Regions from separate parts of the Kocuria oxytropis genome, predicted to be linked through region 1. Evidence: riboswitches for the same ligand, from Rfam matches in the RefSeq annotation. Region 1 holds a riboswitch; each other region holds the start of a gene.
What was found. A riboswitch is a leader RNA that binds a small molecule or an ion and turns the genes downstream of it on or off. The one in region 1 is predicted to bind S-adenosylmethionine.
Positions count from the first base shown of each region.

Region 2: it holds a riboswitch for S-adenosylmethionine, as region 1 does, so the genes downstream of both, QYM41_RS14440 (O-acetylhomoserine aminocarboxypropyltransferase/cysteine synthase family protein) here and QYM41_RS14760 (acyl-CoA dehydrogenase family protein) in region 1, are expected to answer to the same signal.
Region 3: it holds a riboswitch for S-adenosylmethionine, as region 1 does, so the genes downstream of both, QYM41_RS08055 (MetQ/NlpA family ABC transporter substrate-binding protein) here and QYM41_RS14760 (acyl-CoA dehydrogenase family protein) in region 1, are expected to answer to the same signal.
Region 4: it holds a riboswitch for S-adenosylmethionine, as region 1 does, so the genes downstream of both, QYM41_RS01185 (LLM class flavin-dependent oxidoreductase) here and QYM41_RS14760 (acyl-CoA dehydrogenase family protein) in region 1, are expected to answer to the same signal.

Region 1 is NZ_JAVFXA010000016.1:21,241-28,754, reverse strand. Features, by position in the region: gene QYM41_RS14775 (beta-class carbonic anhydrase) at 1-234, shown strand, start outside; gene QYM41_RS14770 (LLM class flavin-dependent oxidoreductase) at 368-1,738, opposite strand; gene QYM41_RS14765 (MFS transporter) at 1,735-3,156, opposite strand; gene QYM41_RS14760 (acyl-CoA dehydrogenase family protein) at 3,160-4,485, opposite strand; SAM riboswitch class I at 4,593-4,687, opposite strand; gene moeB (molybdopterin-synthase adenylyltransferase MoeB) at 4,806-5,981, opposite strand; gene QYM41_RS14750 (thiazole synthase) at 5,978-6,841, opposite strand; gene thiS (sulfur carrier protein ThiS) at 6,843-7,082, opposite strand; gene thiO (glycine oxidase ThiO) at 7,079-7,514, opposite strand, start outside.
Region 2 is NZ_JAVFXA010000015.1:21,741-29,254, forward strand. Features, by position in the region: gene QYM41_RS14435 (cystathionine gamma-synthase) at 1-598, opposite strand, end outside; gene QYM41_RS14440 (O-acetylhomoserine aminocarboxypropyltransferase/cysteine synthase family protein) at 607-1,923, opposite strand; SAM riboswitch class IV at 1,962-2,081, opposite strand; gene QYM41_RS14445 (Lrp/AsnC family transcriptional regulator) at 2,174-2,626, opposite strand; gene QYM41_RS14450 (thiamine pyrophosphate-dependent dehydrogenase E1 component subunit alpha) at 2,868-4,043, shown strand; gene QYM41_RS14455 (alpha-ketoacid dehydrogenase subunit beta) at 4,040-5,089, shown strand; gene QYM41_RS14460 (dihydrolipoamide acetyltransferase family protein) at 5,092-6,561, shown strand; gene QYM41_RS14465 (hypothetical protein) at 6,593-6,739, opposite strand; gene QYM41_RS14470 (glycosyltransferase) at 6,895-7,514, opposite strand, start outside.
Region 3 is NZ_JAVFXA010000006.1:81,259-88,772, reverse strand. Features, by position in the region: gene QYM41_RS08085 (phosphatidate cytidylyltransferase) at 1-778, shown strand, start outside; gene QYM41_RS08080 (DivIVA domain-containing protein) at 804-1,403, shown strand; gene QYM41_RS08075 (DUF485 domain-containing protein) at 1,568-1,948, shown strand; gene QYM41_RS08070 (monocarboxylic acid transporter) at 1,952-3,583, shown strand; gene QYM41_RS08065 (GlsB/YeaQ/YmgE family stress response membrane protein) at 3,806-4,078, shown strand; gene dxr (1-deoxy-D-xylulose-5-phosphate reductoisomerase) at 4,225-5,499, shown strand; SAM riboswitch class IV at 5,592-5,708, shown strand; gene QYM41_RS08055 (MetQ/NlpA family ABC transporter substrate-binding protein) at 5,809-6,702, shown strand; gene QYM41_RS08050 (methionine ABC transporter ATP-binding protein) at 6,699-7,514, shown strand, end outside.
Region 4 is NZ_JAVFXA010000001.1:251,101-258,614, forward strand. Features, by position in the region: gene QYM41_RS01175 (hypothetical protein) at 82-300, opposite strand; gene QYM41_RS01180 (baeRF2 domain-containing protein) at 460-1,590, shown strand; gene QYM41_RS01185 (LLM class flavin-dependent oxidoreductase) at 1,798-3,216, opposite strand; SAM riboswitch class IV at 3,294-3,409, opposite strand; gene QYM41_RS01190 (CoA-binding protein) at 3,480-3,944, opposite strand; SAM riboswitch class I at 4,102-4,207, shown strand; gene QYM41_RS01195 (ABC transporter ATP-binding protein) at 4,213-5,046, shown strand; gene QYM41_RS01200 (aliphatic sulfonate ABC transporter substrate-binding protein) at 5,206-6,249, shown strand; gene QYM41_RS01205 (ABC transporter permease) at 6,246-7,070, shown strand; gene QYM41_RS01210 (AMP-binding protein) at 7,141-7,514, shown strand, end outside.

The sequences.
Region 1 (7,514 bases):
ATCCACCACACGGACTGCGGCATGCTCACCTTCACCGACGACGCCTTCAAGGCCCAGATCGAGGCCGACACCGGGATCCGCCCGCCGTGGTCACCGGAGTCCTTCACCGATCCCGGCGACGACGTCCGCCAGTCGATGGCACGGATCGCCGCCAGCCCGTTCATCCCGCACCGGGACCACGTGCGCGGGTTCGTCTACGACGTCACCGACGGCTCCCTGCGCGAGATCCGCTGACCCGCGGCCGGGGACGCGACCTTCCGCCGGATGCCCGTCCCCGGGCCGACGGCGCTGGGCCGGGTGAGCCGCCGGAGCCCGGTGGTGGGTGCTGTCGCCGAGGACCCGGGAGGAGGTGTCCCGGGAGAAGGTGTCAGCGGCGGTAGGAGGCCCCCCGGTGGTCGTCGGCCAGCCGCGGACCGGTCCCGGTCAGGACCTCCCGCAGCGTGCGGCCGGCGGGGACGCTGCCGGGTTCCGGCAGCAGGCCCCGGCGCCGCAGCTCCGGTGACACCATCGCGGTGAACCGCTCCAGGTCCGCCGGCCGCACGGCCGCCGAGATGTTGAAGCCGTCGACGCCGGCCTCCTCGCGCCAGCGTTCGAGCTCGTCCGCCACGGTGCCGGGCGCCCCGGCGATCACGGGCCCGCGGCCGCCGATGGCCACGAACTCGGCCAGGTCGCGCACCGTCCACGTCTTGTCCGGGGACAGCGAGGTGAACGCGGCGAGCGCGGACTGGTTGGCGTCCGTGGCCACGTACTCGAGCGGTGCGTCGGGGTCCGCACCGGCCAGGTCGACGCCGGTCCAGCCGCCGAACAGGGACAGGGCCCCCTCGATGTCCACGTGCCGGCGGTACCCGTCCAGCCGGGCGTGGGCCTCGGCGTTGGTCTCGGCGACCACCACCGTGGCCATCGTGAAGGTCTTCACGGCGTCCTCGGCGCGCCCGCGCTCGGCCAGTCCGGCCCGGACGCCGTCGGTCCAGCGGCGCACGAGCTGCGGGGTGCTGCCGATGAAGAAGATGGCCTCGGCGTGGTCCACGGCGAACTCCTGACCGCGCTTCGAGGCGCCGGCCTGGAACAGGAGCGGGGTGCCCTGGGGGCCGGGGTGGGTCAGGGCGTGGCCGGGCACGGAGAACCAGGTGCCCTCGTGGCCGACCGGGTGGGCGAGGTCGGGGTCCACGAAGACCCCGGCCTCGGCGTCGGCCGTCACCGCCCCGGGCTCGAAGGACCCCTCGAGGAGCTTGTACATGACCTCCATGTACTCGTCGGCGCGGTCGTAGCGCTCGTCGTGCGGGATCTGCCCGTCCATGCCCAGGTTCCGGGCGGCGGAGTCCTGGTAGGAGGTCACCACGTTCCACGCCACCCGGCCGCGGGTGAAGTGGTCGAGGGTCGCGAAGGTGCGGGCCAGCAGGTAGGGCGCCTCGTAGGTGACCGAGGCGGTGACGCCGAAGCCGATCCGCTCGGTCGCCGCGGCCATCGCCGGCACCGCGACGAGCGGGTCGAGCACCGGGTACTGCACTCCCCCGCGGGCCGTGGCCTCGGTCCCGCCGCCGTACACGTCGTAGACGCCCGGGATGTCCGCGAGGAACAGCGAGGCGAAGCCGCCCTCCTCGAGGGTGCGGGCCAGGGACGTCCAGTACTCGAGCGTGTCGAAGCCGGCGACCCCGGCCTCCGGGTGGCGCCACAGCCCCGGTGACTGGTGCACGGGCACCATCATGTCGAAGGCGTTCAGCAGCAGGGGGCGGGTCATACGGTGGTCCTCTCGGGGGTGGTCGCGGCGGCGCCCACGGTCTCGGCGGCGCCGCCGGCCGGGGCGGGGCCGGACGCGGTGGAAACGGTGTGCAGGTCGGTGAGCTCGGTGCCGCGCTGCTGACGGGCGGGGTCCTTCGCGGCCAGGGCGGCGGCGACCGAGAGCACGGAGAGCACGGAGAGGTACCCGGCGATCAGCCACGGGGTGTCCCCGCCGGCGGCGAACAGCAGCGCGGCGATCAGCGGCATCAGCCCGCCGCCCAGGACGGTGCCGACCTGGTAGCCGAAGCTCACGCCCGAGTACCGCACGTGCACGGGGAACTGCTCGGCGAACCAGGCCGCCTGCGGTCCGTAGATCGCGTCGTGCACCAGGTTGATGCCGAGGACCACCACGAGCGGGAGCAGGGCGAGCGGCCCGGCCTCGAGGAAGGCGAACAGCACCCAGCCGAAGACGCCGATCGCCGCGTAGGCGCTCACCGACACGACCCTCCGGCCCACCCGGTCGGAGAGCCATCCCCAGAAGGGGGTGGAGAACAGGCCGATGGCCGAGGCGATCATCACGGCGGTCACGCCGGCGGTGCTGTCCCCGCGCACGTCCCGCAGGTAGGTGAGCATGTAGACCGTCACCAGGTAGTAGACGGCGTTCTGGGCCAGGCGCAGGCCGATGGTGACCAGCAGCGGGCGGCGGTGGTGGACCAGCAGCTCCCGCAGCGGGGCCTTGGCCACGTTGCCCGAGGCCCGGTGCTCCAGGAACTCCGGGGCGTCGGCCACGCCGAGGCGGATCCACAGGCCGACCGCCACCAGCAGGGCCGAGAGCAGGAAGGGGATGCGCCAGCCGTAGGCGGCGAACTGCTCGGCGCTCAGGACGTTCTGCACGATGAAGAACGTTCCGGTGGCCAGCAGCATGCCGGCCGAGGAGCCGATCTGGGTGAAGGAGCCGAAGAACCCGCGGTGCCGGGCCGGTGCGTGCTCCACGCTCAGCAGCGCGGAGCCGCCCCACTCGGCGCCGGTGGACAGGCCCTGCAGGATGCGCAGCACCACGAGCCCGACGACGGCCCACCACCCGATCACGTCGTAGGTCGGCAGCAGCCCGATCAGGGTGGAGGCCACGCCCATGAGCAGCAGGGAGGCCACCAGCAGGGCCTTGCGGCCGATCCGGTCGCCCAGGTGCCCGGCGATGATCCCGCCCAGGGGCCGGGCGATCACCCCGACCGCGAGGGTGGCGAAGGAGGCGACGATGCCGCCGAGCTCGGTGGCCATGGGGAAGAACTGGACGTTGAAGACCAGCGCGGCGGCGGTGCCGTAGAGGTAGAAGTCGTACCACTCGATGGTGGTGCCGGCGAAGGCCGAGGCCAGGACGCGCTTCTTGCCGTGGACGACGCTGCTGCGTCCCGCGGCGGTCGGGGTCGGGGTGGTCATGCGTCAGGCTCCTGGGGTTCGGTCGGTGGTGGTCCGCGCGGCGGTCCTCGCGTCGCCGATGGCGTTCAGGCCCTCCGGCAGGGTGCCGTTGATGAGGTAGTCGCCGAGGGCGCGGGCGCGGAAGGCGATCGGGTTGTGGGTGGCCACGGTCTGGGCGTTGCGCCAGTGCCGGTCCAGCCCCTTGGCGGTGGACGTGGCGGAGGCGCCCACGGTGAGGAACAGGTCCTGGGCCGCGCCGAGCGCCAGCTCCGGCACGGTGACCTGGGCGTGCTCCACGGCGATCTCGGACTCGTGCAGCGCCGCCGGGAGGGCGCCCGTGGCGTCGGGGCGGTCGGCGCCGGCCGCGACGGCGGCGGCGATCCCGGCGTCCAGGGCGCGGGCGGCGTGCAGCACGGTGGCCTCGGCCGCGAAGGCCTTGGCGGAGATCCGGCCGGTGGCCTCCTGGATCAGCGGGTCCTCGCGGAAGGGCAGGCCGAGCCCGGTGTTGAAGGTGCGCCGGCGGGCGGCGATGGTCTCCACGGCGTCCCGCCGGGCGGCCCGGGCGATGCCGGCCAGCACGGCCAGCAGCACCAGCTGGAAGAAGGCGGCCTCGTGGACGGCCTCCGCGCTGCCGGCGGTGCGGTCCAGCACGGCGTCGTCCGGGACGTGCACGCGGTCGAAGACCGCGGTGCCGGTGCCGGTGAGCTTCTGGCCGAAGCCGTCCCAGTCGTCCTCCAGCGTGACGCCCTCGGCGTCCGTGGCGACCACGGCGAAGCGGCGCCCGTCCCCGTGGTCGAGGGCGGCCGAGACGCGGGTGTAGTCGGAGAAGACCGAGCCGGTGGCGTAGAACTTCCGCCCGGTGAGCTCCCACCCCGCGGCCGTCCGGCTCAGCACGGTGTTCAGGGTGCCGAGCGCGTTGCCGCCCTTCTCCGTGGAGGCGTTGCCGACGGTGGCCCCGGCCAGCACCCGCGGGTACCAGACGTCCTGGAGCCGCCGGGGCAGGAAGCGCAGGGACTCCACGAAGCCGTGGTGGGACCGGTAGAGGTGGGCTATGTTGGAGTCGGCCTCGGCCAGGTCGACCAGCAGCCGGGTGAAGTCCTCGACGCTGACCCCGGGACCGCCGTGGGCCTCCGGGACGCGCAGGACACCGAACCCGGCCCGGTCCAGCCGGCGGACCTCCTCGTGGGGCAGCACACGCCGCAGGTCCCGGTCCAGGGCGCCGGCGGCGATCTGCGCGAACAGCGGCCCGAAGTGCTCCCTCAGCCCGGCGTGGTCCCGCGGCAGGCCGGCGGCGAGGTTCGTGCCGGCGCCGGGACGGGTGGTGGTCCTCTCGGCCGTGGTGCGGGTCATGCGTGGTCCTCTCGGTCGCACCGAGGAGAACCGGCCGTCCGGCCACGCCGGACACGGGCCCGGTGACGGCAGCGGCCGACGTCACGGACCCAGCACGGACCCGGGGATCTCCATCGGTTCTGGCGTTAGCACCCTGACCCCGGGGAGGGACGGGTTGCTGCGGCGTCGTCGAGCCAGATCTCTCGGCCGCTCTGAATGGGACGTCCGCCATCGCACCAGACCGCCGGGCCGCGGAGCCAGTCGATGACCTGTGCGCGTCATCGGGTGTCACGACGACGTCACAGTCCGTCACGTCGACCGGAGTGGTGTACCCGACCGGGTCAGTAGACCGGCCGGTCCGGCTCCACCTGCTCCACCCAGGCGAGCACGCCGCCCTCGAGGTGCCGCACCCGCTCCTCCCGCTGGGCGAAGAACGGCCGCAGCGCGGCGAGCGCGGCCGCGGAGCGGACCCCGGCCTTGCAGTGCAGCACGAGATCGGCCCCGCGGGCCTCCGGCGGCAGGGCGTCGGCGCCGCGGTCCAGGATCTGCTGCAGGGGCACGGGCACGGCGCCGTCGATGGCCACGAGCTCCCGCTCCCAGTCCTCGCGCACGTCCACCAGGGCGAAGGCGGCCTCCCCGCGCGCGCGGCGCTCGAGCAGCCGGGCCAGCTCGGCCGCCCCGACCGTCTCGGCGGGATCCGTCCCGGGCAGCGCGCGGACGGCGGCGGGCTCTGCCACCGCGGTGACCGGGGAGGCGTCCGGGTCCGGTGCCAGGCGCATCTCGCGCCAGGTCATCGCGAGCGCGTCGTGCAGCAGCACCCGGCCGAGCAGGGGCTCGCCGGTGCCCGTGATGAGCTTGACGGCCTCCGTGACCATGACGGAGCCGACCGTGGCGGGGAGCATGCCGAAGACCCCGCCCTCGGCGCAGCTGGGCACCTCCCCGTCCGGCGGGGCCTCGGGGTAGAGGTCCCGGTAAGTGGGCCCGTGCCCGGCCCAGAACACGCTGACCTGGCCCTCGAAGCGCAGGATGGAACCCCACACGCAGGGAATGCCGGTCACGGCGGCGGCGTCGCTGACCACGTAGCGGGTGGCGAAGTTGTCGGCGCCGTCCAGGACCAGGTCGTACTCGCCGAGGAGCTGCGCGGCGTTGTCCGCGGCCAGCCGGACGGGGTGGGTGCGGACCTCGACCAGCGGGTTGAGCGCGGTCACGGTCTCGGCCGCGGAGTCGGCCTTGGGACGGCCGACGTCGGCGGTCGTGTGCACCACCTGGCGCTGCAGGTTGGAGAGCGCCACGACGTCGTCATCGACGATCCCGATGGTCCCCACCCCCGCCGCCGCGAGGTACTGCAGGGCCGGGGAGCCCAGTCCCCCGGCGCCGACGACGAGCACGCGGGCGCTGCTCAGCCGCCGCTGGCCCAGGGGGCCGATCCCGGGCAGGGTCAGGTGCCGGGCGTAGCGCTCGAGCTGCTCGCGGGTGAGCTCGGGGCCCGGCGGCACGAGCGGGCGCAGCGGGCTCACGGCCGCTCCCCCACGGGCGCCCAGTCCCCACGCGGCACGTCGCCCGGGCCGGTGTCGGGCCCGTCGCCGGGCGCGGCTCCGTCGATCCGCCCGGCCATCGGCGAGGACGCCCGGGCGTGCCGGCGGGCCGGGATCCGCCCGGCGCCGGCCGCGAGCCGGCCGGCGACCACGGCGTGGCGCATCGCGGTGGCCATCGCCACCGGGTCCTGGGCGCGGGTGACGGCGCTGGCCAGCAGCACGGCGTCGCAGCCCAGCTCCATGGCCAGGGCCGCCTCGGAGGCGGTGCCGATCCCGGCGTCGAGCACCACGGGCACGGACGCCCGGGAGGCGATGAGCTCGATGTTGTGGGGGTTGAGGATCCCCAGGCCCGTGCCGATGGGGGCGCCCAGCGGCATCACCGCCGCCGCCCCCAGGTCCTCGAGGCGCCGGGCCACGGCCGGGTCGTCGGAGGTGTAGGCGAAGACCCGGAAGCCGCGGGCCACGAGCTGCTCGGTGGCGTCGAGGAGCTCCACCACGTCGGGCAGCAGCGTGTCCTCGTCGGCGATGACCTCGAGCTTGACCCAGTCGGTCTCGAGGGCCTCGCGGCCGAGCTCGGCGGTCAGCAGCGCGTCCCGGGCGGTGTAGCAGCCGGCGGTGTTCGGCAGGATCCGGATGTCGTTGCGCTCGAGCAGCGCGAAGAGCGAGTCGCCCTGACCGGGGGCGTAGCGGCGCAGGGCCACGGTGGTCAGCTCCGTGCCGGAGGCCAGCAGGGCCTGCTCGAGGGTCTGCAGCGAGCTCAGGCCGCCGGTGCCCATGATCAGCCGGGAGGACAGCTCGGTGCCGTCGAGCACGAGCGGGTCGTGGGTGGGGCCGGGGTGCACGTCAGCCTCCCTGGACGGCGGTGATGATCTCGACGGCCTGGCCCTCGGCCACGGTCGTCCGGCGCCAGCGGCTGCGCGGCACGACCGCGGCGTCCACGGCCACGGCCACGCCGAGGCGACCGCCGTCCAGCGGGGCGCCGTCCGGGCCCAGGGGGCGGCCGACGGTCTCGGCGACCAGGTCGACGACGGTCGCCTCCGCCGTCACCTCGTGCGGGCGGCCGTTGAGGGTGATGGCGGTCATCGGGTGCTCCTGGTCCGGGGGCCGGGTCCGGCGGCGGCCGGTTCGGGGTCCCCTCTGCGGGCCTCGACGGGGCGGTCGAAGCGGTGCGGGTCGGTGCTGGCGAGGTGCGCGGCGTCGGCGCCCGGGTCGGGCCCGTCCGCGCCGGTGACGAGCTGCGCGGCGAGCCGGGCGGCCAGCGGGGCGAGCAGCACGCCGTGGCGGAAGTAGCCGGTGGAGACCACGAGCCCCGGCACGGACGAGCCGTCCGGGTCGCGGACCCGGCCCAGGTACGGGATGTCGTCCGGGGTGCCGGGCCGGGCGCGGGCCAGCACCTCGGTCAGCTCGAGGTCGGCCACGCCGGGCACGAGCGCCTGGGCGTCGCGCAGCAGGCGGAACACGCCGCCGGCGCTGGGACCGGTGAGGTCGTCCTCGCGGGAGGTCGCCCCGATCACC
Region 2 (7,514 bases), on a different contig from region 1:
CGCCGAGCTCCAGGGGGTTCTGCAGGTACGGGGACGCGAAGGTGTTGTCGACGACGAGCAGCGCCCCGGCGTCCCGGGCCAGCTGCGCCCAGGCCGCGACGTCGGCGATGCCGAGCAGCGGGTTGGACGGCGTCTCGAGCCACAGCACCCGGGTGGCGCCGGGACGCACCGCCGCGCGGACGTCGTCGAGGTCGGTGGTGTCCACCGCGGTGTGGGTGATCTCCCAGGGGGCGAGCACCGTGGTGATCAGCCGGTTGGTGCCGCCGTATCCGTCGGCCCCGAGCACGACGTGGTCGCCCGGGCGCAGGACCGCGCGCAGCAGGGCGTCCTCGGCGGCGATCCCCGAGGCGAAGGCGAACCCGCGCTCGCCCCGCTCCAGGGCCGCGAGCTGCTCCTCGAAGCCGCTGCGGGTGGGGTTGGAGCCGCGGCTGTACTCGTGGCCCGCGCGCAGCACGTTGATGCCGTCCTGGGCGAACGTGGAGGTCTGGTAGATGGGCGGGATGACCGCCCCGGTCAGCGGGTCCGGCTCCTGGCCGGCGTGGACGGCGGTGGTCGTGAACCCGCGGGGACGGGTGCGGGTCTCGGTGGCGGAGGTCATGGCGGGGCTCACTTCCGGGTGGTCTGGACGGTGTCGAGGGCCTGGCCGAGGTCGGCCACGAGGTCCTGCGGGGACTCGAGGCCCACGGACAGCCGGATCGTGGTCTCGGCGATCCCGCCGGCCCGGCGCTGCTCGGGGGTCAGGCGGCAGTGCGTCATGGCCGCGGGGTGGGCCACGAGGCTGCGGGTGTCCCCGACGTTGGCGACCAGCTTGAACAGCCGCAGCGCGTCGATGAACGGTCCCACGGCCGCGGCCGGGGCGGCGAGGTCGAAGGAGAACACGGAGCCGGTGCCGCGGGGGAAGTCCCGGGCCGCGATCCCCGCGCCGGGGTCCCCGGGCACGCCGGGGTGGTGGACGCGGGCGACGGCGGGGTGTCCGGTCAGGAACTCGGCCACCGCGAGGGCGGAGGCCGTGTGCCGGGCCACCCGCAGCTCGAGGGTCTCGGTGCCCTGCAGGATCTGGGCGGCGTTGAACGGGGAGAGCGTGGTGCCGAGGTCGTGCACGTACTTGGCCCGGACCAGGTGCAGGTAGGGGCTCGCCCCGGCGCACTTCTCGGCCAGGCTCAGCCCGCCCCAGCGGGCGCGGGCCTGCGTGAACTGCGGCCACCTGCCCGGCCGCGCGGACCAGTCGAAGGTCCCGCCGTCCACGACCGCCCCGGCGAGCGCGTTGCCGTGCCCGCCGAGGAACTTGGTGGCGGAGTGCACCACGATGTCGGCGCCCTTCTCGAGGGGCCGGTACAGGGCCGGGGAGGCGAGGGTGTTGTCGACGACGACGGGCACCCCGGCCGCCCGGGCGACGTCGGCGATCCCGGGCAGGTCCGGGAGGGTGGCCAGCGGGTTGCCGATGGACTCGAGCAGGAACGCCCGGGTGTCGGGGCGCACGGCCGCCGCCCACGCCCCCGGCGTCGTGGGGTCCGTGAACGTGACCTCGATGCCGCAGTCGGCGAACGAGTCGGTGAGCAGGTCCACCGTCCCGCCGTAGAGCTTCTCGGAGGCCACGAGGTGCTTGCCGGCGCCCTGGCCGAGCAGGGCGAGCAGCGCCACCGCCACGGCGGACTGCCCGGAGCCGGTCGCCACGGCGCCCACGCCGCCCTCGAGGTCGCTGATCCGCTGCTCGAGCACCGCGACCGTCGGGTTGCCCGTGCGGGTGTAGGTGAAGCCCGGCCGGGTCTGGGCGAACATCTGCCGCGCGGCCTCGTAGTCGGGGAACTCGTACGCCGCGGACTGGTAGATCGGGACCGTGAGGGTGCGCTGGGCGAGCTGGTCGTGGGTGCCGGCGTGGATCTGCCGGGTGGCGAGGTCGTGATCGGTCACGGGGACGGACATGGCGCTTGCTCCTGTGCCTTGCTCTTACCCGCACCGGACGGCCGTGGTCGCCGGAGGGGCGCCGCGGAGGATGCAGGCCGCTTCTTCATCCGAACCACCCGATGAGCATGGGGTTGGTGCGTGACCCAGTCGGAGCTTCGCGGTCACGTCTCGTGAAGCTGGGCCCACACTATGCGCAGAGGTAGTGGCTGTCCCGCCGCGACGGAACATGACGACCGTGACGGAACATGACGCCGGCCGGGCCCCCGGGTCAGGCCCGGGTGTCGATGTCCTCGAAGACCAGGAAGGTCTGGGTGTCCACCACCCCGGGCAGCTGCTGGATGTGCTCGAAGATGACCTGCCGCAGGTGCACGGTGTCCACGGCCCGCACGAGCAGCATGACGTCGAAGTTGCCGCCCACCAGGGCGATGTGGTGCACGGCGGGAATCGCCCGGAGCTGGGCGCACAGCTCCCGCCAGGTGTTCTGCTGGAGCTTGAGCGTCACGTACGCCGAGGCCTGCAGCCCCGCCCGGACGGGGTCGATCACGGTGCTGAAGCGCAGGATCACGCCCTCGTCCCGGAGCCGGTTGATCCGGGCGTAGGCGTGGGCGCGGGAGACGTGCACGGCGGCGGCGATCGCGGTCACCGACTGCCGCGCGTCCCGGGAGAGCTCCGCGAGGATCTTCCGGTCGGTCTCGTCGAGGGACACGGGGGTCGAGGGCACGGCGGGCTCCTTCGGTGGGGTCGGTCGCGGGGCCCGGGAGGCGCCGGACGAATGTGTGTGCGCCACGCCACACTAGACCATTCCGTCCACGCAGTCTGCACTTCTCGCTCCACTCTTCTGCTCTTTCCCCGTTCTGTGGATACGAACCGGGTCCTGTTCCCATACTGGGGAGACATCGTTGCACCAGCCTTCCCGCCTCCCCGGACCCGTGACCGGGCCGGGGACCGACCGAGGGGACACCATGAGCCAGACCGTCGAGACCCCCGAGGACCCGATCCTCCGGGCCTCCCAGACCTTCGGCATCACGCCGGAGCAGTACATGCTCCCGGCCCGCGGCGAGATCCGCATGGTCGCCCCGGACGGGCGGCTGCTCGCCCCCGAGGAGCAGGGCACCGGCCCCGGCCACGAGTACCCGCTGCCCGCCCGGGACGTCCTGCTCGAGGCCTACGAGAAGCTCGTGGTCGGGCGGCGGGTCAACGACCAGAACTCCGCCCTGGTCCGCCAGGGCCGCATGGCCGTCTACCCGTCCAGCCACGGCCAGGAGGCCTGCCAGGTGGCCGCCGCCCTGTGCCTCGAGGAGGGCGACTGGCTGTTCCCCACCTACCGGGACACCGTGGCCGTGATGACCAAGGGCGTGGACCCGATGCAGGTCATGGCCATCTTCCGCGGCGAGTGGCACAGCGGCTACGACCCCTACGAGCACCGCGTGGGCATCCAGTCCACGCCGCTGACCACCCAGCTGCTGCACGCGGTGGGCGTGGCCCACGCCGCGAAGCTGCGCGGGGAGGACACCGTGGTCCTGGCGATGTGCGGCGACGGCGCCACCAGCGAGGGCGACTTCCACGAGGCCCTGAACTTCGCGGCCGTGTTCAAGCTGCCGGTCGTGTTCTTCGTGCAGAACAACGGCTACGCGATCTCCGTGCCCCTGTCCCAGCAGTCCGCCGCCCCGAGCCTCGCGCACAAGGCGGTCGGCTACGGCATGGCCGGCGAGCGGGTGGACGGCAACGACCTCGTGGCCCTGCTCGCCACCCTGCGCCGTGCCGTGGACCTGGCGCGCTCCGAGTCCGAGCCCCTGCTCGTCGAGGCGCACACCTACCGGATGCAGGCGCACACCAACGCCGACGACGCCACCCGCTACCGGGACGACGCCGAGGTGCAGGAGTGGATCGCCAAGGACCCGGTGACCCGGATGCGGGCCTGGCTCACCGCGGAGGGCGTGCTCGACGACGCGGCGGAGCAGCGCATCGCCGCGTCCGCCGAGGACGTCGCCACGGCCCTGCGCGACGGCATGAACGCCGAGGTGGAGATCGACCCGCTCGAGCTGTTCCGCCACGTCTACACCGAGCAGACCCCGCAGCTCGCCGAGCAGGAGCAGTTCCTGGCCGCCGAGCTCGCCCGAGAGGAGACCGGACAGTGAGCACCCTGCACGCCCCCGCCCCGGCCGGCGACGCCCCGGCGGTCAAGCCCGCGACCTTCGCCCAGGCGCTCAACACCGCCCTGGCCGACGCCCTGGCAGCCGACGACGCCGTCGTGGTCTTCGGCGAGGACGTCGGCACCCTCGGCGGCGTCTTCCGGATCACCGACGGGCTGACGCGGCGCTTCGGCCGCACCCGCTGCTTCGACACCCCGCTGGCCGAGTCCGGGATCGCCGGCATGGCCGTGGGCATGGCGATGAACCGGATGCGCCCGGTGATCGAGATGCAGTTCGACGCCTTCGCCTACCCCGCCTTCGAGCAGGTCGCCTCGCACATCGCGAAGATGCACAACCGCACCCGCGGCGCCGTGCGCCTGCCGATCGTCATCCGCATCCCCTATGCCGGCGGCATCGGCGGCGTGGAGCACCACTGCGACTCCTCGGAGGCCTACTACGCCCACACGCCGGGCCTGAAGGTCTTCACCCCCGCCACCGTCGAGGACGCCTACCTCATGCTGCGGGAGGCGATCGACTCCGACGACCCGGTCGTGTTCTTCGAGCCCAAGAAGCTCTACTGGTCGAAGTCCCCCGTGGACCTGGCCGAGCTGAGGGACCGCTACGAGAACCGGGCGCCCGAGCGCCGGGAGGGCCGCGCCGTGGTCGCCCGCCCCGGCGAGGACGCCACGCTGCTGGCCTACGGGCCGTCGGTGCCGACCGCCCTGGCGGCCGCGGCGGCCGCCGCCGCCGAAGGGCGCTCGCTCGAGGTCGTGGACCTGCGCAGCATCGTCCCGTTCGACGACGTCACGGTCGGCGAGTCGGTGCGCCGGACCGGGCGCGTAGTGGTCGTGGCCGAGGCGCCGGGCTTCGCGTCCGTGGCGGCCGAGATCGTCGCCCGCGTCCAGGAGCGCTGCTTCCACTCCCTGGCCGCGCCCGTGCGCCGCGTGACCGGGTTCGACATCCCGTACCCGGCGCCCAAGCTCGAGGAGTACTACCTGCCGAGCGTCGACCGCATCCTCGACGCCGTGGACGACCTGCAGTGGGAGGACTGACCATGACCGTGAAGACGTTCACCCTGCCGGATCTCGGCGAGGGACTGACCGAGGCCGAGCTCGTGAGCTGGCTCGTCCGGGTGGGCGACACCGTCGCCGTCGACCAGCCGATCGCCGAGGTGGAGACCGCGAAGTCCGCCGTGGAGGTGCCCTGCCCCTTCGCGGGGACCGTGCACGAGCTGCACGGCGCCTCCGGGCAGACCCTCGACGTCGGCGCCCCGCTCATCTCCGTCGACACCGCGGACCGGGAGGGCACCCCCGCCCCGCAGGGCGGCGGCCCGAAGGGCGGGCAGTCCTACCGGGAGGAGGAGCGCGCCGGGGCGGACCCCGCCGCCGGGGCCTCCGACGACGACACCGGCTCGGGCAGCGTGCTCATCGGCTACGGCACGCCCGCCGGCGGGGCGCCCGGACGCCGGCGGCGTCCGAAGCGGGCCGGTTCCGCCGACGGCCGGACGCCCGCGACCACCGCCGTGCCGGCCGCCGCGCCGGCGCAGGCCGCGGACGCCGCCCACGACGCGATGGCCTCCGCCCCGCGCCTGGCGCCCACGGTCGTCTCGCCGATCGTGCGCAAGCTCGCCAAGGACCGCGGGATCGACATCTCCACCGTGCGCGGCACCGGCCCCGGCGGGCTCATCCTGCGCCGCGACGTCGTGGCCGCCGCGGACGTGCCCGCGGAGCCGGCACCGACCCTGCGGGGGACCGCCGCCCCGTCGTCGGCGGCGTCCGCCCCGGCGGGGCCCTCCGCCGTGGACGCCCGCACCGGTCTGGGGGTGGCCGAGCGGCTGCCGGTCTCCGGCATCCGCAAGGCCATCGGGCAGGCCATGACCCGCTCCCGCCGGGAGATCCCGGAGGCCACCGTCTGGGTGGACGTGGACACCACGGAGCTGGTGGCGCTGCGCACCCGGCTCAAGGCCCGCGACCCCGAGCGGGCGCCGGGACTGATGGCCCTGATCGCACGCTTCGTGCTCGCCGGCCTGGCCCGCCACCCGGAGCTCGCCACCCGGATCGAGACCCTCGAGGACGGCAGCCAGGAGATCGTGCGCTTCGACGGCGTGAACCTGGGCTTCGCGGCGCAGACCGACCGCGGGCTCGTGGTGCCGAACATCCGCGGCGCGCACACCCTGAGCGCCCGCGGCCTGGACGCCGAGCTCCGGCGGCTCACGGAGCTCGCACGCTCCGGGAAGGCCGGCCCGGCCGAGCTGTCCGGCTCCACGTTCACCCTCAACAACTACGGCGTGTTCGGCACGGACGGGGCCGCGGCGATCATCAACCACCCGGAGGTCGCGATCCTGGGGATCGGGCGGATCATCGACCGCCCGTGGGTGGTGGACGGGCAGCTGGCCGTCCGCAAGGTCACCCAGCTCTCCCTCGCCTTCGACCACCGGGTGTGCGACGGCGGAACGGCCGGCGGCTTCCTGCGCATGGTGGCCGACGCCGTGGAGGACCCGATGTCGGTGCTCGCGGACCTCTGAGCCGGCCGTCACGGCCGGGGCGGTGCGCCGCTCAGTCGGTCTCGGGTCCCGCGCAGTACGGGCAGTTCTGCTCGACCTCGGCCCACCCGCGGCTCCCGGCCCGGAGGTCCCGGGCCGGGGTCGTGGTGTCCGGGGCCACGTCCGGCGTGACGCGGGGCGGGAGCAGGTCGACGGTCATGGTGCTGTCCTCCGGGGAGCTGGGGCCGGACGGGGCGCCGGCCGGTCCTTCCAGTATCACGGGCCCGGTCCGTGCCGATAAGCGACGATTTCCGGTGCTGACCGGTCAGCGGAGGCGATGGATCGGGCCGGCGCGGCGCGGGACCCGGTGGGCGGTCAGAGTCCGGTGAGGACGTCGAGGGCGCTGCGGAGCCCCTGCTCGGCCCGCATCGCGTCCCCCACCTGCTGCGCCCGCTCCCGGCGCGCGAGGGCCTCGCCCACCGCCGGGCCCAGGGTCCGCCCCGTGAGCGAGCGGCGCGGCACCGGGGCCGGGGCGAGGCCCAGCCGGTGCAGCTGCCGGCCCCAGAAGGGCTGGTCGGCGATGAAGGGCACCACCACGGACGGCACGCCCGCGCGGGCCACGGCGTGCACGGTCCCGGCCCCGCCGTGGTGGACCGCCAGGACCGCCTCCGGCAGCACCGCGTCCAGCGGCGCGGCCGGCACCTCGAGCACGTCCTCCCCCCGGGCGGACGCCGGCAGGGCCAGCCCGCCCCAGCCCGTGACCAGGAGGCTCCGCAGGCCGTGGGCGCGCGCGCTGTCCACCACCGTCCGGGCCCGGGCCGCCGGGTCCCCCGCCGCCATCGACCCGAAGGTCGCCACCAGGCAGGGCCCGCCCCGCACGAACCCGAGCACCGCGGGGTCGGCGGCGCCGGGGTCCGCGGCGGCGTGCCAGGAGCCCGTCAGGTGCACGGTGGCCGGCCAGTCGGCGGGCCGGGGCAGCAGCTGGGGGCTGATCC
Region 3 (7,514 bases), on a different contig from region 1:
GGGCGTCGCCGTGGTGCTCATCGGGACCCTGCTCGTCGGCCTGTTCGTCCAGCCCCTCGTGCTGGCGCTCCTCGCCGGGACGGCCGCGGGGATCGGCGTCTGGGAGGTCGGACGCTCGCTGCGTTACGGCGGGATCGCCATTCCGCGGGTGCCGGCGGTGGCCGCGGGCGTGCTGATGCCCGTGGCGGCCTTCGCCGGGGGCGGCGAGGCGCTCATGATGGCCGTGATCGTGGGGCTGACCCTCGTGATCGTGTGGCGGGCCCTGGGGCACCGGGACGGCATGATCCTCTCGATCATGGGCTCCGTCTTCGCCCTGGTGTGGGTGGGGTTCATGCTCGGCATCGCGCTGCTGCTCTACCACACCGAGGCCGGGCCCCTGAAAGTGCTCACCGTGATCCTGCTGGCCGTCGGCTCCGACACGTGCGGCTACGCCGTGGGCGTGATCTGGGGCCGCCACCCCATGGCGCCGCGGATCAGCCCCAAGAAGTCCTGGGAGGGCTTCGCCGGCTCCCTGGGCGGTTCGGTGGTCATCGGCGTGCTGTGCGCCGTCCTGCTGCTCGACCACGCCTGGTGGCAGGGCGCCCTGCTGGCCGCCGCCCTCGTGCTCGCCGCCACGCTCGGGGACTTCTCCGAGTCCATGGTCAAGCGCGAGCTCGGGATCAAGGACATGGGCACGCTGCTGCCCGGTCACGGGGGCGTGATGGACCGGATCGACTCCATCCTCTTCGCCGTCCCGGCCGGCTACCTGCTCTTCGCGCTGTTCGCCGCGGGCGCCTGAGCCGGACCGCGAGGACCGCCGGCCCATGCCCTCCGACCGCCCGGACGACCTGCCGCCCGCCACCCGCGTCCCCCGGTGCGCCCGGACCGAGCTCGGCTACGACGTTCCGCAGGTGGACGAGTTCCTGGCCGCCGTGCACGCCGCCCTCGAGTGCGGCCCCGAGGCCGCGGTGCGTCCCGGGACCCTCACGAGCACGCAGGTGCGTGCGGCCGTGTTCGCCGGGACCCGCGGCGGCTACCGGCCCGCGGCCGTCGACGAGCTCCTCGACGAGGCCGAGGACGCCCTCGCCGCCGCCGAGCGCGCGCGGTTCCTGCGCGAGCGGGGCCCCCGGGCCTGGCAGGAGCACCTCGACGCCCTGACCCGGTCGCTGCGCCACCGCCTCGATCGCCCGCGCACCCGGCGCTTCCGGCACCCCTCCCGGGCCCGTGCCCTGGGCTACTCCGCGGCGCACGTGGACGTGCTGTGCGAGCGCCTGGAGGCACGGCTGGGCGGCACGGGACCCCTGGAGCCGGCCGAGGTGCGCCGGGCCGTGTTCCCGCCCGCGCACGGCGAGCGCGGCTACGAGGAGCACCAGGTGGACGCCTTCCTGGACCGCGCCGTGCAGCTGCTGCTGGCGCTGCGCTGAACCGGGCGCCCGGAGCGCTCTGTGTATACATGCTGGACCAGGCAACGTCCAGATTTCCGATCATGTGTGGCGAATGACCCCGATCGGGCAACTTTTCGGCGGTGCGTCTTGCCTCTGTGCATACAACGCCCTAGTGTGGGCCACATCACATGAGGAGGTAGCCCATGTCCCACCAGCCACCGATCGACGCCGACGACCTCGTCGCCGACGTCGACTTCCCCGCGGCCCAGCGGTCGCCCGAGTTCCAGGAGCTGCGGAAGACGCACCGCGGCTTCGTCTTCCCGCTCGCCGTCGCCTTCCTGGTCTGGTACCTGCTGTACGTGGTGCTCGCCATGTACGTCCCGCAGCTGTTCGCCATCCAGGTGATCGGCAACGTCAACCTGGGCGTCGTCCTGGGCCTGCTCCAGTTCGTCACGACCTTCGCGATCACGGGCGCCTACGTGTCCTTCGCCAACCGCAAGCTGGACCCGAAAGCCACGGCCATCCGGGAGCGGCTCGAGCCCAGCCTCGGTCCCGCCGGCGGCGTCCACGGACAGGAGAACTGACCGATGAACCCACTCAACAGCGCGCTCGTGCCCATGACGACCGCCACCACGGAGACGGTGGGCACGCCCTGGATCAACATCTCCATCTTCGGCGCGTTCGTCGTCGTGACGATGGTCATCGTCCTGCGGGCCTCGAAGTCCACGTCCACGGCGGCCGACTACTACGCCGGCGGACGCGGCTTCAGCGGCACCCAGAACGGGCTGGCCATCGCGGGCGACTACCTCTCGGCGGCGTCCTTCCTGGGCATCGTGGGGGCGATCGCGCTCCAGGGCTACGACGGGTTCCTGTACTCGATCGGCTTCCTCGTGGCCTGGCTGGTGGCGCTGCTGCTCATCGCCGAGCTGCTGCGCAACACCGGCAAGTTCACCATGGCGGACGTGCTGTCCTTCCGCCTGCGCCAGCGCCCCGTGCGCGTGGCCGCCTCCATCTCCACCCTCGCCGTGTCCGCGTTCTACCTGCTCGCCCAGATGGCCGGCGCCGGAGCCCTGGTGTCGCTGCTGCTGGGGATCGGCTCCAAGGCCGGCCAGTCGCTGGTGATCGTGATCGTGGGCGTGCTCATGATCGTCTACGTGCTCGTGGGCGGCATGAAGGGCACCACCTACGTGCAGATCATCAAGGCGGTCCTGCTCGTCTCGGGCGTGGCGGTCATGACCGTGTGGATCCTGGCGCTGTACGGCTTCAACTTCTCCTCGCTGCTCGGTGACGCGGTCGCCGTCTCCGGGAACCCGGCCATTCTGGAGCCGGGCCTGAAGTACGGCGTGAGCGAGACCAGCAAGCTCGACTTCATCTCCCTGGGCCTGGCCCTCGTCTTCGGCGCCGCGGGCCTGCCCCACGTGCTGATGCGCTTCTACACGGTCCCCACCGCCAAGGAGGCCCGCACCTCCGTGGTCTGGGCGATCTCCCTGATCGGCCTGTTCTACCTCTTCACCCTCATCCTGGGCTTCGGCGCGGCGGCCCTCATCGGCTCCGAGCGGATCCAGGCCGCCCCCGGCGGCGTGAACTCCGCGGCCCCGCTGCTCGCCTTCGAGCTCGGCGGGTCCCTGCTGATGGGCATCATCGCCGCGGTGGCCTTCGCCACCATCCTGGCGGTCGTCGCCGGCCTGGCCATCACCGCCTCGGCGTCCTTCGCCCACGACATCTACACCAGCGTGATCAAGAAGGGGAAATCCGACCCCCGCCAGGAGCTGAAGGTCGCCAAGACCACCGTGGTGGTCATCGGCCTGGTCTCCATCGCGGGCGGCATCGGCGCCCAGGGCCAGAACGTCGCGTTCCTCGTGGCGCTGGCGTTCGCGGTCGCGGCCTCGGCGAACCTGCCGACCATCCTGTACTCCCTGTACTGGCGTCGCTTCACCACCCGCGGCGCGGTCTGGTCCATGTACGGCGGCCTGTTCATCTCCGTGGGCCTGATCGTCTTCTCCCCGGTGATGTCCGGAGCCGAGACGTCGATGATCCCGACCGCGGACTTCGCGTGGTTCCCGCTGCAGAACCCGGGCCTGGTCTCGATCCCGGCCTCCTTCCTCCTCGGTTTCATCGGTTCCATGACGGAGCGCCGGCTCGAGGACCCCGTCAAGCAGTCCGAGATGGAGGTGCGCTCCCTCACAGGCATCGGCGCGGAGAAGCCTGTCGCCCACTGACGCCACTTCCGCTCCCACCTGGGACGATCCCCGGCCCGCCCGAAGCCCCGGCTTCCGGCGGGCCGGTCCGTTTTCCCGTCGGCCCCCGAGAATTCGCCTCCGTGAAAAGACAGGCGGCTGATCGTCGGTTAGTGTTGGCCCCGAAGCCGGTCCAGGGTATTCCAGGGATACTCGCCGGTTGCGTACACTGAAAGTCCCTCCCGGGACGGATAAGGAGCCATCATGGGAATCATCAGCTGGATCGTCCTCGGCCTCATCGCCGGCGCCCTCGCCAAGCTCATCATGCCGGGCAACCAGGGCGGCGGAATTCTCGTCACCATGGTCCTCGGCATCGTCGGAGCCCTCCTCGGAGGTTTCCTCGGCTCGCTGATCGGCATCGGCGACCTGGAGTCCGTCTTCGACATCGGTACCATCATCACCGCCGTCGTGGGAGCGCTCATCGTGCTCTTCATCTGGGGTGCGGTCACCGGCCGCAAGGGCCGCACGACGCACTGACCCGACCACACCGGTCCCCGAGGCCCCGTCCACCGCTGCCGGTGGACGGGGCCTCGTCGCACCCGGGCCTCCCGCCCCGGGCCCCCGCGGCCCGCACGGTGCCGGCGGGGACCCGGGGCGGGCCGGGGCCGGGGGATACTGGGGCCATGACGTCCCCCGCCTCCTCGCCCCGCACCCGCCCGACGCCCGAGCTGCAGGCCCTGGCCGCCGCCGGTCCCCGCAGGATCGTCGTCCTGGGCTCCACGGGCTCGATCGGCACCCAGGCCCTCGACGTCGTCCGGGCCGCACGCGGGCTCGAGGGGCCGGAGCCGTTCCGCGTGACCGCCCTCGCCGCGGGGCGCGGCCACCTCGAGCTGCTGGCCGAGCAGGCCGTCGAGACCCGGGCCTCCCTGGTGGCCACGAGCGGCACCGGCCAGGACGCCGCCCGACTGGCCGGCCTGATCGCGGAGCGGGCCGGGGCCGCCGGGGCGTGGGGCTACCGCCCGCACATCGAGCACGGGCCCGGTGCGGCGTCGGCGGCCGCGGCCCATCCCGACGCGGACCTGGTGCTCAACGGGATCACCGGGTCCATCGGGCTCGCCCCCACGCTGGCGGCGCTCGGGGCCGGGCACAAGCTGGCCCTGGCGAACAAGGAGTCGCTGATCGCCGGCGGCGCCCTCGTCCGCTCCGCCGCGGCGGCCACCGGGGACCCGGACGCGCTGATCCCCGTGGACTCCGAGCACTCCGCGCTGGCCCAGGCGCTGCGCGGCGGAACGGCCGGGGAGGTGGACCGGCTCGTCCTCACGGCCTCCGGCGGGCCGTTCCGCGGCCGGTCCCGGGCGGAGCTGGAGTCGGTCACCCCGCGGGACGCCCTGCGGCACCCCACGTGGGACATGGGGCTGATGGTGACCACCAACTCGGCGACCATGGTGAACAAGGCGCTCGAGGTGCTCGAGGCGCACCTGCTCTTCGACGTGCCCCTCGAGCGCATCGACGTGGTCGTCCACCCGCAGTCGGTGGTCCACTCCATGGTCCAGTTCGTGGACGGCTCCACCCTCGCCCAGGCCTCGCCCCCGGACATGCGCCTGCCCATCGCCCTCGGCCTGGCCTGGCCGCACCGGGTGCCCGGGGCCGCGCTGCCGTGCGACTGGACGCGCGCCACCGAGTGGACCTTCGAACCCCTCGACCCGGTGGTGTTCCCGGCCGTGGAGCTGATCAAGGCCGCGGGGGAGCGGGGCGGGACCTTCCCCGCGGTGTTCAACGCCGCCAACGAGGAGGCGGTGCACGCCTTCCACGACGGCCGGATCCGCTTCCCGGCCATCGTGGACACGGTCGAGGCGGTGCTGGAGGAGCACGACGGGTCCGGGGAGCCGGACCTGGAGGCGGTCCTCGAGGCCGAGCGCTGGGCACGGTGCCGCGCCCAGGAGGTCCTGGCCGGCTGACCCGGCCGCCGGCTCCGGCGCTCCCGGGTCCCGCCTCCCGCGCTCCCGGCCCGGCGCCGCGAGCGGGCGCGTCCGTGCTAGTCTGTCGGCCGGATGACGAGTCCCAGCACCGAGCCCTGGCTTGCTGGGCGGCAACCCTCTCCCGTAGTGGGGTGCCCCAGGTGAACCATCCGGCCACGGCCGAGGACGGCCGGCGGCAAGTACGGCTCGACGCCTGCCGCGCCCTTCCGCGCGCCGATCGGCCGTCGCCGCCGGTCCCCGGCCCCGGTGAAGACCTCCGACACCAACGGACCCACGGAAAGGCACCACATGCGATCGCAGCGCCTCCCCCTCCTCGCACTGGCCACGACCCTCGGCCTCACCCTCACCGCCTGCGGCGGCTCCGCCGGGGAGTCCTCCGGCGAGGGTGTCCTGGCCGACGACAAGGTCACCATCGGCGTGGTGGGCACCGACCCGACCCACGACGCCCTGAAGAAGCTGGCCGAGGAGCAGGGCATCACGGTCGAGTACGTCGACTTCTCCGACTACAACCAGCCGAACCCCGCCACCGAGTCCGGCGACGTGGAGATGACCTGGTTCCAGCACGTCCCGTTCCTCGCCGACTACAACAACTCCGCGGGGGGCTCCATCACCCCGATCGGCTCGACCTCGATCTACCCGCTGGGGCTGTACTCCAACCAGTACGAATCCGTGGAGCAGTTCCAGAAGGGCGACGAGATCGCCGTGCCCAACGACGCCGTGAACCTCTCCCGCGCGCTGCTCGTGCTCGAGTCCGCCGGCCTCGTGGAGCTGACCTCGGACACCCTCATCCCCACCGAGCTCGACGTCGACACCGAGGCCTCCACGGTGAAGGTCACGCCCGTCTCGGCGGAGCAGACGGTGCTGTCCCTGGACTCGGTGGCCGGCTCGGTCATCAACAACGACTTCCTGTCCCGGGCGGACATCGACCCGAAGTCGGCGCTCGCCCAGGACGACCCCGAGGCCGAGGGCTCCCGGGCCTACGTCAACCTCTTCACCACGACGGAGGAGCTCGCCGACGACGAGACCCTGCGGAAGGTCGCGGCCCTCTACCACGAGCAGCCCGTGATCGACGCCGAGATGGAGGAGACCAAGGGCACCGCCGTGCCGCTGCAGCTCGAGCCGGAGGAGCTGCAGGACCTCACCCAGCGCTACCAGCAGGAGCTGAAGGACCAGCAGCAGTGAGCGCGGAGGGACCCACCGGGCCGTCCCCGTCCGGGCGCCCCGAGGAGGTGCTCGTCCGCTTCGAGAACGTCTCCAAGACCTTCCGCACCGGCACGGGCCGGGCGGCCCGCGAGGTGGTGGCGGTCGACGACGTCAGCCTCGAGGTCCGCCGCGGCGAGATCTTCGGCGTGATCGGCTACTCGGGGGCGGGCAAGTCCACCCTCGTGCGCCTGATCAACGGGCTCGAGCCGGTGACCTCCGGGTCCCTGACCGTGGAGGGGTTCGAGGTGGCCGGCCGGCGCGAGACGGAGCTGGCGCCCGTGCGGCAGGAGATCGGCATGATCTTCCAGCAGTTCAACCTCTTCACCTCCCGGACCGTGGCCGGCAACGTCGAGTACCCGCTCAAGCGGGCCGGCTGGCCGAAGGAGAAGCGCCGTGCCCGGGTGGCCGAGCTGCTCGAGTTCGTGGGCCTGGCCGCCCGCGCCGGGAACTACCCGGAGCAGCTCTCCGGCGGGCAGAAGCAGCGCGTGGGCATCGCCCGCGCCCTGGCCACCAGCCCGAAGCTGCTGCTGGCCGACGAGTCGACGAGCGCCCTGGACCCGGAGACCACGCAGGAGGTGCTGCAGGTGCTGCAGCGGGTCAACCGGGAGCTGGGGATCACCATCGTGATCATCACCCACGAGATGGACGTGGTGCGGGCCATCGCGGACCGGGTGGCCGTGATGCAGGACGGGAAGGTCGTGGAGCACGGCTCCACCGTGGACATCTTCGCCCGGCCGCGCACCGAGACCGCCCACCGCTTCGTCTCCTCCGTGCTGCACTCGGAGCCCGAC
Region 4 (7,514 bases), on a different contig from region 1:
CTTCGCCCGGACCGCTCCGGCCGGACCGCCCCCGCCGGGTGAGGACCGCGCGGGGGCTGACCTCCCCGCGCGGCCCCCGGGTCACTCCATCTCGAGAGAGGAGGCCTCCTCCGGCTCCTCGAGCACGACCTCCTGGTCCTGCTCCTCGAGGTCGGCCGGGTTGGCCTCCAGGGAGGACGCCTCCGAGCGCTCGTGCTCGTGCACCGGCGCCTCGTCGTCCTGGCCGGCCGACTCCGGCGGCTCGGCCTCGATCGACTGCTCGAGCCGGTCGGCCTCGTCGTACTCGGGTACGTCGCTCATGCGTGCCTCCTGCGTCGTGGGACCACGGGACCACCGGTCGGGCGACCGGCCGTGTGCCTCCGACCCTACTCGCCGGGACCTCTGTTCCCAGTCCCCGAAGGGTCGGATAACGTGGTCTGCACCACAGGAAGCACCGCTCGAGAGCAGGAGTTGTCCACCATGACGAGCCGATTCCACCGCTACGCCGAACTGTTCAGGAGCAAGGGGCCCTGGTGCACCGTCTACACGGACATCAGCACCGGAACCGTCGACTCGTTGCACGCCATCGACGTCCTGCCCGAGAACATCTGCCGGGAGCTGGAGCGCCAGGGCGCGAGCAAGGCCGATCTCGCCGCGGTGGAGGCCGCCGTGCGGCCGGCCGAGGGCGTGCCGGACCCGGTGTGCCGATACCTGCTGGTGCGCGACGGCACCGTGGAGATCGACGAGGTCCTCCCCGGCCCCCGCGCCGGCCGCGGCGTCATCCAGGTGGAGCAGGTCCCGGACCTCACTCCCCTGTTCCGGCACCGCCCGGACGACTTCCCCTACGTGGTCGCCGAGGTCGGCCGGGACGGCGGCGAGATCTGCCTGCAGTACGCCAGCCGTGTCCGCGCCACGGACGAGCAGCAGATCGAGGGAGAGACCGAGCACCTGAAGAAGTTCCCGGGGGGCGGCTGGTCCCAGGGACGCTGGCAGCGGCACACCGAGGACGTGTGGCGGCGCAACACGGAGCAGGTGGCCGGGCAGATCGACAAGGTCGTGGCCGAGAGCGGGGCGCAGCTCGTGGTGCTGGCCGGCGACATGCGGGCCCGGGGCCTGGTCGAAGAGCAGCTGTCCAAGGCGAGCCGCGCGATGCTGAGCGTCGTGGACGCCAACACCCGCGCGGGGGGCAGCCAGTCCGCCGACTTCGACCACCAGGTCGAGGAGCGCGTGGCGGAGGTCGTCGCCCACCGTCAGCAGGAGCTGCTCGAGCGGCTCGCGGAGCAGCAGGGGCGGTCCGGTGCCACCGCCGTCTCCGGCATGGGGCCGGTGGTCTCGGCCCTGCAGCAGGCGCAGGCGGAGACGCTGCTCATCGACGACACCCACCTGGACACCGAGCAAGAGCTCATCGCCCTGGACGCCGAGCCCTGGATCGCCCTCCAGGAGTCGGACTCCGTGGGCGCCGGCGTCCTCGGCCGGGTCTCCGCCGACGCCGCCCTGGTGCGCGCCGCGGTGCTGACCGACGGCCGCCCCGTCTTCGTGCCGCCCGGGGCGCTGCCCGACGGCACGGACGTGGCGGCCCTGCTGCGCTGGGCCGCCGCACCGGCCTCCTGACCGGTCCACAGCACGAGGGGCCCCGCGCCGGCGCGGGGCCCCTCGTGCGTCCTGCTCCCGGGACCACGGCGCGGACCGGGCTCGTGGCGCGAGCGTCTCGCTCCGGACCCCGGGGCGGGGAGCCGGCTCGTGGCCGGGGCCCCGCGACCGGGGATCACGGGCGGGGAGCAGGCCCACGACCGGGGACCACGGGGCGGGGAGCCCCGCTCAGGAGATCAGCGCACGGGCGGGAGTGTCCGCGGCGGAGGGCTTGCCCGCGTAGGCGCCGCGCTGGGCGGCGGCCGGGTGGGTGTCGAGCACCTTGGTCCGGCCCTTGCCGTAGAGGTTCTCGCGCAGCGTGGTGCCCTCGTAGCCGGTCCGGTACCGGCCGCGCTTCTGCAGCTCCGGCACGACCCACTCCACGAAGTCCTCGAAGGAGCCCGGGGAGACGTGGTAGGCGAGGTTGATGCCGTCCAGCCCGCCGTCGTCGATCCACCGCTCGAGCTCGTCGGCGACGGTCTGCGGGGAGCCCACGATCGGCACGCCCATGCCGCCCATCGAGATGTGCTTGGCGACCTCCTTCACGGTCCACTTCTTGTGCGGGTCGGCGGTGGTGAACGGGGTCAGGAAGGACTGGATGGACTCGGTCTTGATGTACTCCAGGACGTCGTTCTCGTCGTAGCGGCCCAGGTCCACCCCGGACCAGCCGCCCACGAGGCCCAGCGCGCCGTCGGTGTCCGCGTACCGCTCGTAGTCCCGGCGCTTCTGCTCGGCCTTCGCGTCGGTCTCGTCGACGATCACGTGCAGCATCGCGAAGATCTTGAGGTCGTCCCGGCCCCGGCCGCTGGCCTCCGCCTCGTCGCGGAGCTTGTCGGTGACCACGCGGGTCAGGTCCGGGCGGATGCCGCCCACGAAGACGGCCTCCGCGTGGCGGCCGGCGAACGCGCGCCCGCGGGAGGAGGCCCCGGCCTGGAAGATCAGCGGCGTGCGCTGCGGCGACGGCTCGGTCAGCCCGATGCCCGGCACGTCGAAGTACGTGCCGTGGTGCTGGATCGGGTGCACGAGCGCCGGGTCGGCGAAGATCCCGTTCGCCCGGTCGCGCTTGACCGCCCCGTCCTCCCAGGAGCCCTCCCAGAGCTTGTAGCAGACCTCCATGAACTCCTCGGCGATCTCGTAGCGCTCGTCGTGCGAGATCTGCTCCGTGAGCCCGTGGTTCTCCGCCGCGGACTTCAGGTAGGACGTCACCACGTTGAAGCCCATCCGGCCCTTCGTCAGGTGGTCCAGGGTCGCGAACTTCCGGGCCAGCGGGTACGGCTGCTCGTAGGTGATCGCGCTGGTCACGCCGAAGCCGAGGTGCTTCGTGACGGCCGCCATCGCCGAGATCTGCATGAACGGGTCGTTGACCGGGATCTGGGTGGCGTCCCGGATCACCGGGGCCGCCGAGTTCTGGTAGACGTCGTAGTAGCCGACCACGTCGGCGAGGAACAGCGCGTCGAACAGGCCCTTCTCCAGCAGCTGGGCCACGTCCGTCCAGTACTCGATGGTGTTGTACTCGTCCGCCCGGGAGCGGGGGTGCTTCCACAGGCCGGGGGCCTGGTGACCCACGCAGGTCATGTCGAAGGCGTTCAGGGCGATGCGCTTGCTCATGGGTGGTCCTCCCGGATCGATGCCGACCCGCGCCCGTGCGTCGTGGAGACCTGCTCGCGGGTCCGACGCACTGCTGGGCGCCGTACTTGCCGCGGAGCGTTGTGCACCACGGCCCGATGTTCATCTGGGGCACCCCGCTACGGGAGAGGGTTGCCGTCCGACCAGCCAGAGCTTCGCGTCGGATCTCGTCATCGTCGTCGGGGAACAGCTTAGCCGGTCGTCCCGGACCCGGCGCAAGCCTGTCCGCGCGGATCGGTGCCGGCTCAGACGGGCGGAGCGAGCGGCGGTGTCCGGGACGGGTCCAGGGTCCAGCCCCGCCGGAGCCGGGCGCGGACCTCGATCAGGGGGCAGGTGTCCACCACCACGTCGAGCCCGGCCCGTTCCGCCCGCGCGACCGCGGCCTCGTCCACCACGCCGAGCTGCAGCCACACCGCCGCCGCACCGGCGGCGACGGCCTGGTCCACGACAGCGCCGACACGGCGGGAGTTGACGAAGCAGTCCACGACGTCGATCGGCCCCGGCACCTCGGCGAGGGTGCGGAAGCCCGGCTCGCCGTGCACCGGTTCGCCCTTCGGGTTCACCGGGACGATGGTCATGCCGAGCTCGTTCCGGATCCGCCGTGCGACCGAGTGCGCGGGGCGGGTCGTGGTGCCGGTCAGCCCCACCACGGCCCACCGGCCGGGCCGGCTCAGGAGACGGTCGATGACGGCGGGATCGTTGCGGCTCATGCCCCCACCCTTCCACGCCCCTCCGCCTTTCCCGCGAGATGGCAGCTGGCGGCCACCGGGGCGCGGTGCTCGGTCGCCGTCAGCTGCCATCTCGCGGGAAGGGCGGGAGGGTGGTGGGATTTGCCAGGGGGGACGCCGAGGACGTTCAATGAAGGCGTCACCATCCGGAGCGGCTGAGAGACCTGGCTCGTCGACGTCGCAGCAACCGGCACGGATCCCTTCTGATCCTCCGCGCGAGGTGCTAATGCCAGGACCGATGGAGTTGATCATGAGCACTTCTCTGCGCAGTCCTGCGCCGCCCACCGCCCCGAGCACCCCCAAACGCGCGTTCCCCGTGGTGTTCGAGCACGTCGGCAAGGTCTTCCCGGCAGGTCACGAGACGCACCACGTCCTGCGGGACGTGGACGTCTCGGTGCGCCCCGGTGAGGTCCTGGCGATCCTGGGGCCCTCGGGCTGCGGCAAGTCCACCCTGCTGCGGGCCGCGGCCGGTCTCGACACCGCCTCGAGCGGCCGGGTGCTCATCGACGGCACCCCCGTGTCCGGCATCGACCCCCGCTGCGCGGTCGCCTTCCAGGAGCCCCGCCTGCTGCCCTGGCGCTCCGTGCGCGAGAACGTCCGCCTGGGCCTGCCCCGCGGGCTGCCCCGGGACGAGGGCGACGCCGTGATCGACGACCTCCTGCGCCTGGTCGGGCTCACGGCGCACGCGGGCCACCGCCCGCGGGCGATCTCCGGCGGCATGGCCCAGCGCGCGTCCCTGGCCCGGGCCCTGGCCCGCGACCCCGGGGTCCTGCTGCTCGACGAGCCCTTCGGCGCGCTCGACGCCCTGACCCGCCTGCAGATGCAGGACCTGCTGCTCACGGTCCACGCGGCCCGGCCCACCACCGTCCTGCTGGTCACCCACGACGTCGACGAGGCCCTGCAGCTCGCCGACCGGATCGTGGTCCTGGGCCGGAGCGGGCCCACCGCTCCCGCCTCGATCAGCACGGTGCTCGCCGTCCCCGGCGAGCGCCCCCGGGACCGGGCCTCCGAGGTCCTCGCCGAGCTGCGCGTGCAGCTGCTGGGCCACCTGGGTGTCGACGCCCACCACTCCGCGACCCGCTGACCCGGCCCGCCTGCTCCGCCCCTGATCCGCGCGCGGCACCCGCCCGCACCGGCCGGCCCGTCCGCTCCGCACCGCACCGCTCCGCTCGAAACGCACCGCACCGCACCGACTCACCCCGCACCGCACCGCCCCGCCCCGCCCCGTTCGAAAGGCTCCGCCATGCCCCTCTCCCCGCGCTCCGCCCGCACGATCCCCGCCCTCGCCGCCGTCCTGGCCCTCGGACTGACCGGCTGCATGGCCGGTGAGGGCTCCGGAGAGGAGCCCGCCGAGGCCGCCGGGGGCGGCACCGTCCGCGTGGACTGGGCCACCTACAACCCGCTGTCCGTGGTGATCAAGGAGAAGGGCTGGCTCGAGGCCGCGTTCGCCGAGGAGGGCACCGAGGTGGAGTGGGTGCAGTCCGCCGGGTCGAACAAGGCCAACGAGGCGCTGCGCGCGGAAGCCGTGGACGTCGGCTCCACCGCGGGCTCCGCGGCGCTGCTGGCCCGCAGCAACGGCACCCCGATCAAGGTGATCGACCTGTACTCGCAGCCGGAGTGGTCCGCCCTGGTCACCGCGCCCGGCACCGGGGTGCAGGAGGTCACGGACCTCGCGGGCCGGACCGTGGCCGCGACCAAGGGCACCGACCCGTACTTCTTCCTGCTCCAGGCCCTCGATGAGGCCGGGGTGGCCGCCGAGGACGTGACGATCCAGAACCTGCAGCACGCCGACGGCCGTGCCGCCCTGGAGAACGGCCAGGTGGACGCCTGGGCCGGGCTCGACCCGATCATGGCCGCCGCGGAGGAGAACGGCGCGGAGCTGTTCTACCGCAACGTCGACTTCAACACCTACGGCTTCCTCAACGCCCACGAGAACTTCCTCGAGGAGCGGCCCGAGGCCGCCCAGACCGTGGTGGACGTGTACGCCCACGCCCGGCAGTGGGCGCAGGAGAACCCCGCCGAGACCGCGCAGCTGCTGTCCGAGGCGGCCGGGATCGAGCTGTCCGTGGCCGAGGCCGTGCTCGAGCGCACCAATCTGGACATCGACCACGTGCCCGGCGAGGAGCAGCTGGCCGTGCTCGAGAAGGTCGGACCGATCTTCGTCGAGTCGGACGACGTCGCCGACCAGGAGCAGATCGACGAGGCCCTCGGGAGCATCGTGGAGAGCTCCTACGCCGAGAACGCCGACGCCTCCCGCGCCGCCGAGCTGATCGAGGGCGGGCAGTGACGTCGCCGCAGGCGCCCGCCGAGGAGACCGGACGCGCCGAGGACGCCCCTGTCACGCCGACCCGCCGGCGTGGGCCGCTGCTGCGCACCGGGCTGGGCCTGCTGCTGCCCGTGGCGCTGCTGGCGCTGTGGCACCTGCTGTCCACCGCCGGGGTGTTCAGCCCCGTGCAGCTGCCGGCCCCGCTCGCGGTGCTCGAGGCCGGGATCGGCCTGCTGTCCGGCGGGGACCTCTGGACCCACGTGGGCATCTCGACCCAGCGGGTGCTGATCGGGTTCCTGGTGGGCGCCGGGCTCGGGCTCGTGGCCGGGTCCTTCATCGGCCTCTCCCGCTGGGGCTCCACGCTGGTGGGGCCCACGATCGGGGCGTTCCGCGCGGTGCCGTCCCTGGCGTGGGTGCCGCTGCTGCTGCTGTGGATCGGTCTGGGCGAGGACTCGAAGGTCACGCTGGTGGCGATCGGGGCGTTCTTCCCCGTCTACACCACCGTCTCCGCGGCACTGCAGCACGTGGACCGCAACCTCATCGAGGCGGCGCGGGCCTTCGGGCTCCACGGACTGCGCCTGCTGACCACGGTGCAGCTGCCCGCCGTCATGCCGTCGGTCATCTCGGGCCTGCGCCTGGCCCTGGCCCAGGCGTGGCTGTTCCTGGTGGCCGCCGAGCTGCTGGGGGCCTCGATGGGACTGGGCTGGCTGCTCACCGACTCGCAGAACAACGGGCGCACCGACCGCCTGCTGCTGGCCATCGTCCTGCTCGCGGTGCTCGGCAAGCTCTCCGACGCGCTGCTGGGAGTGTTCGAGCGGTGGGCCGTCCAGAAGTGGGCCTGAGGCAGCACCCGTGACACACCCATCTGCGACGGTGGAGACCACCCCGCACGACGACGAAGGACCCGACACCGTGAGCTTCAGCTGGAGCGACCCGCTCTCCCCCACCCCCAACCCCGCCCTGGTCTCCGAGGAGGCCCGGACCGCCTTCTGGGAGGGCCAGGCCTCCCGCCTGGACTGGGCCGAGCCGTGGACCACGGCGCACCGCTTCGAGCGGCCGCGGCGGATCGGCGAGGACGAGGACGGCGCCCCCACCTGGTCGGTGCCGGAGATCGCGTGGTTCGAGGGCGGGAAGCTCAACGTGGCCCACAACTGCGTGGACCGCCACGTCGAGGCCGGCCGCGGCGCCCACGTGGCCCTGTACTTCGAGGGCGAGCCCGGGGACCGGCTGGTCTACACCTACGCCGACCTGCAGCGCGAGGTCTCCCGCGCCGCCAACGCCCTGCT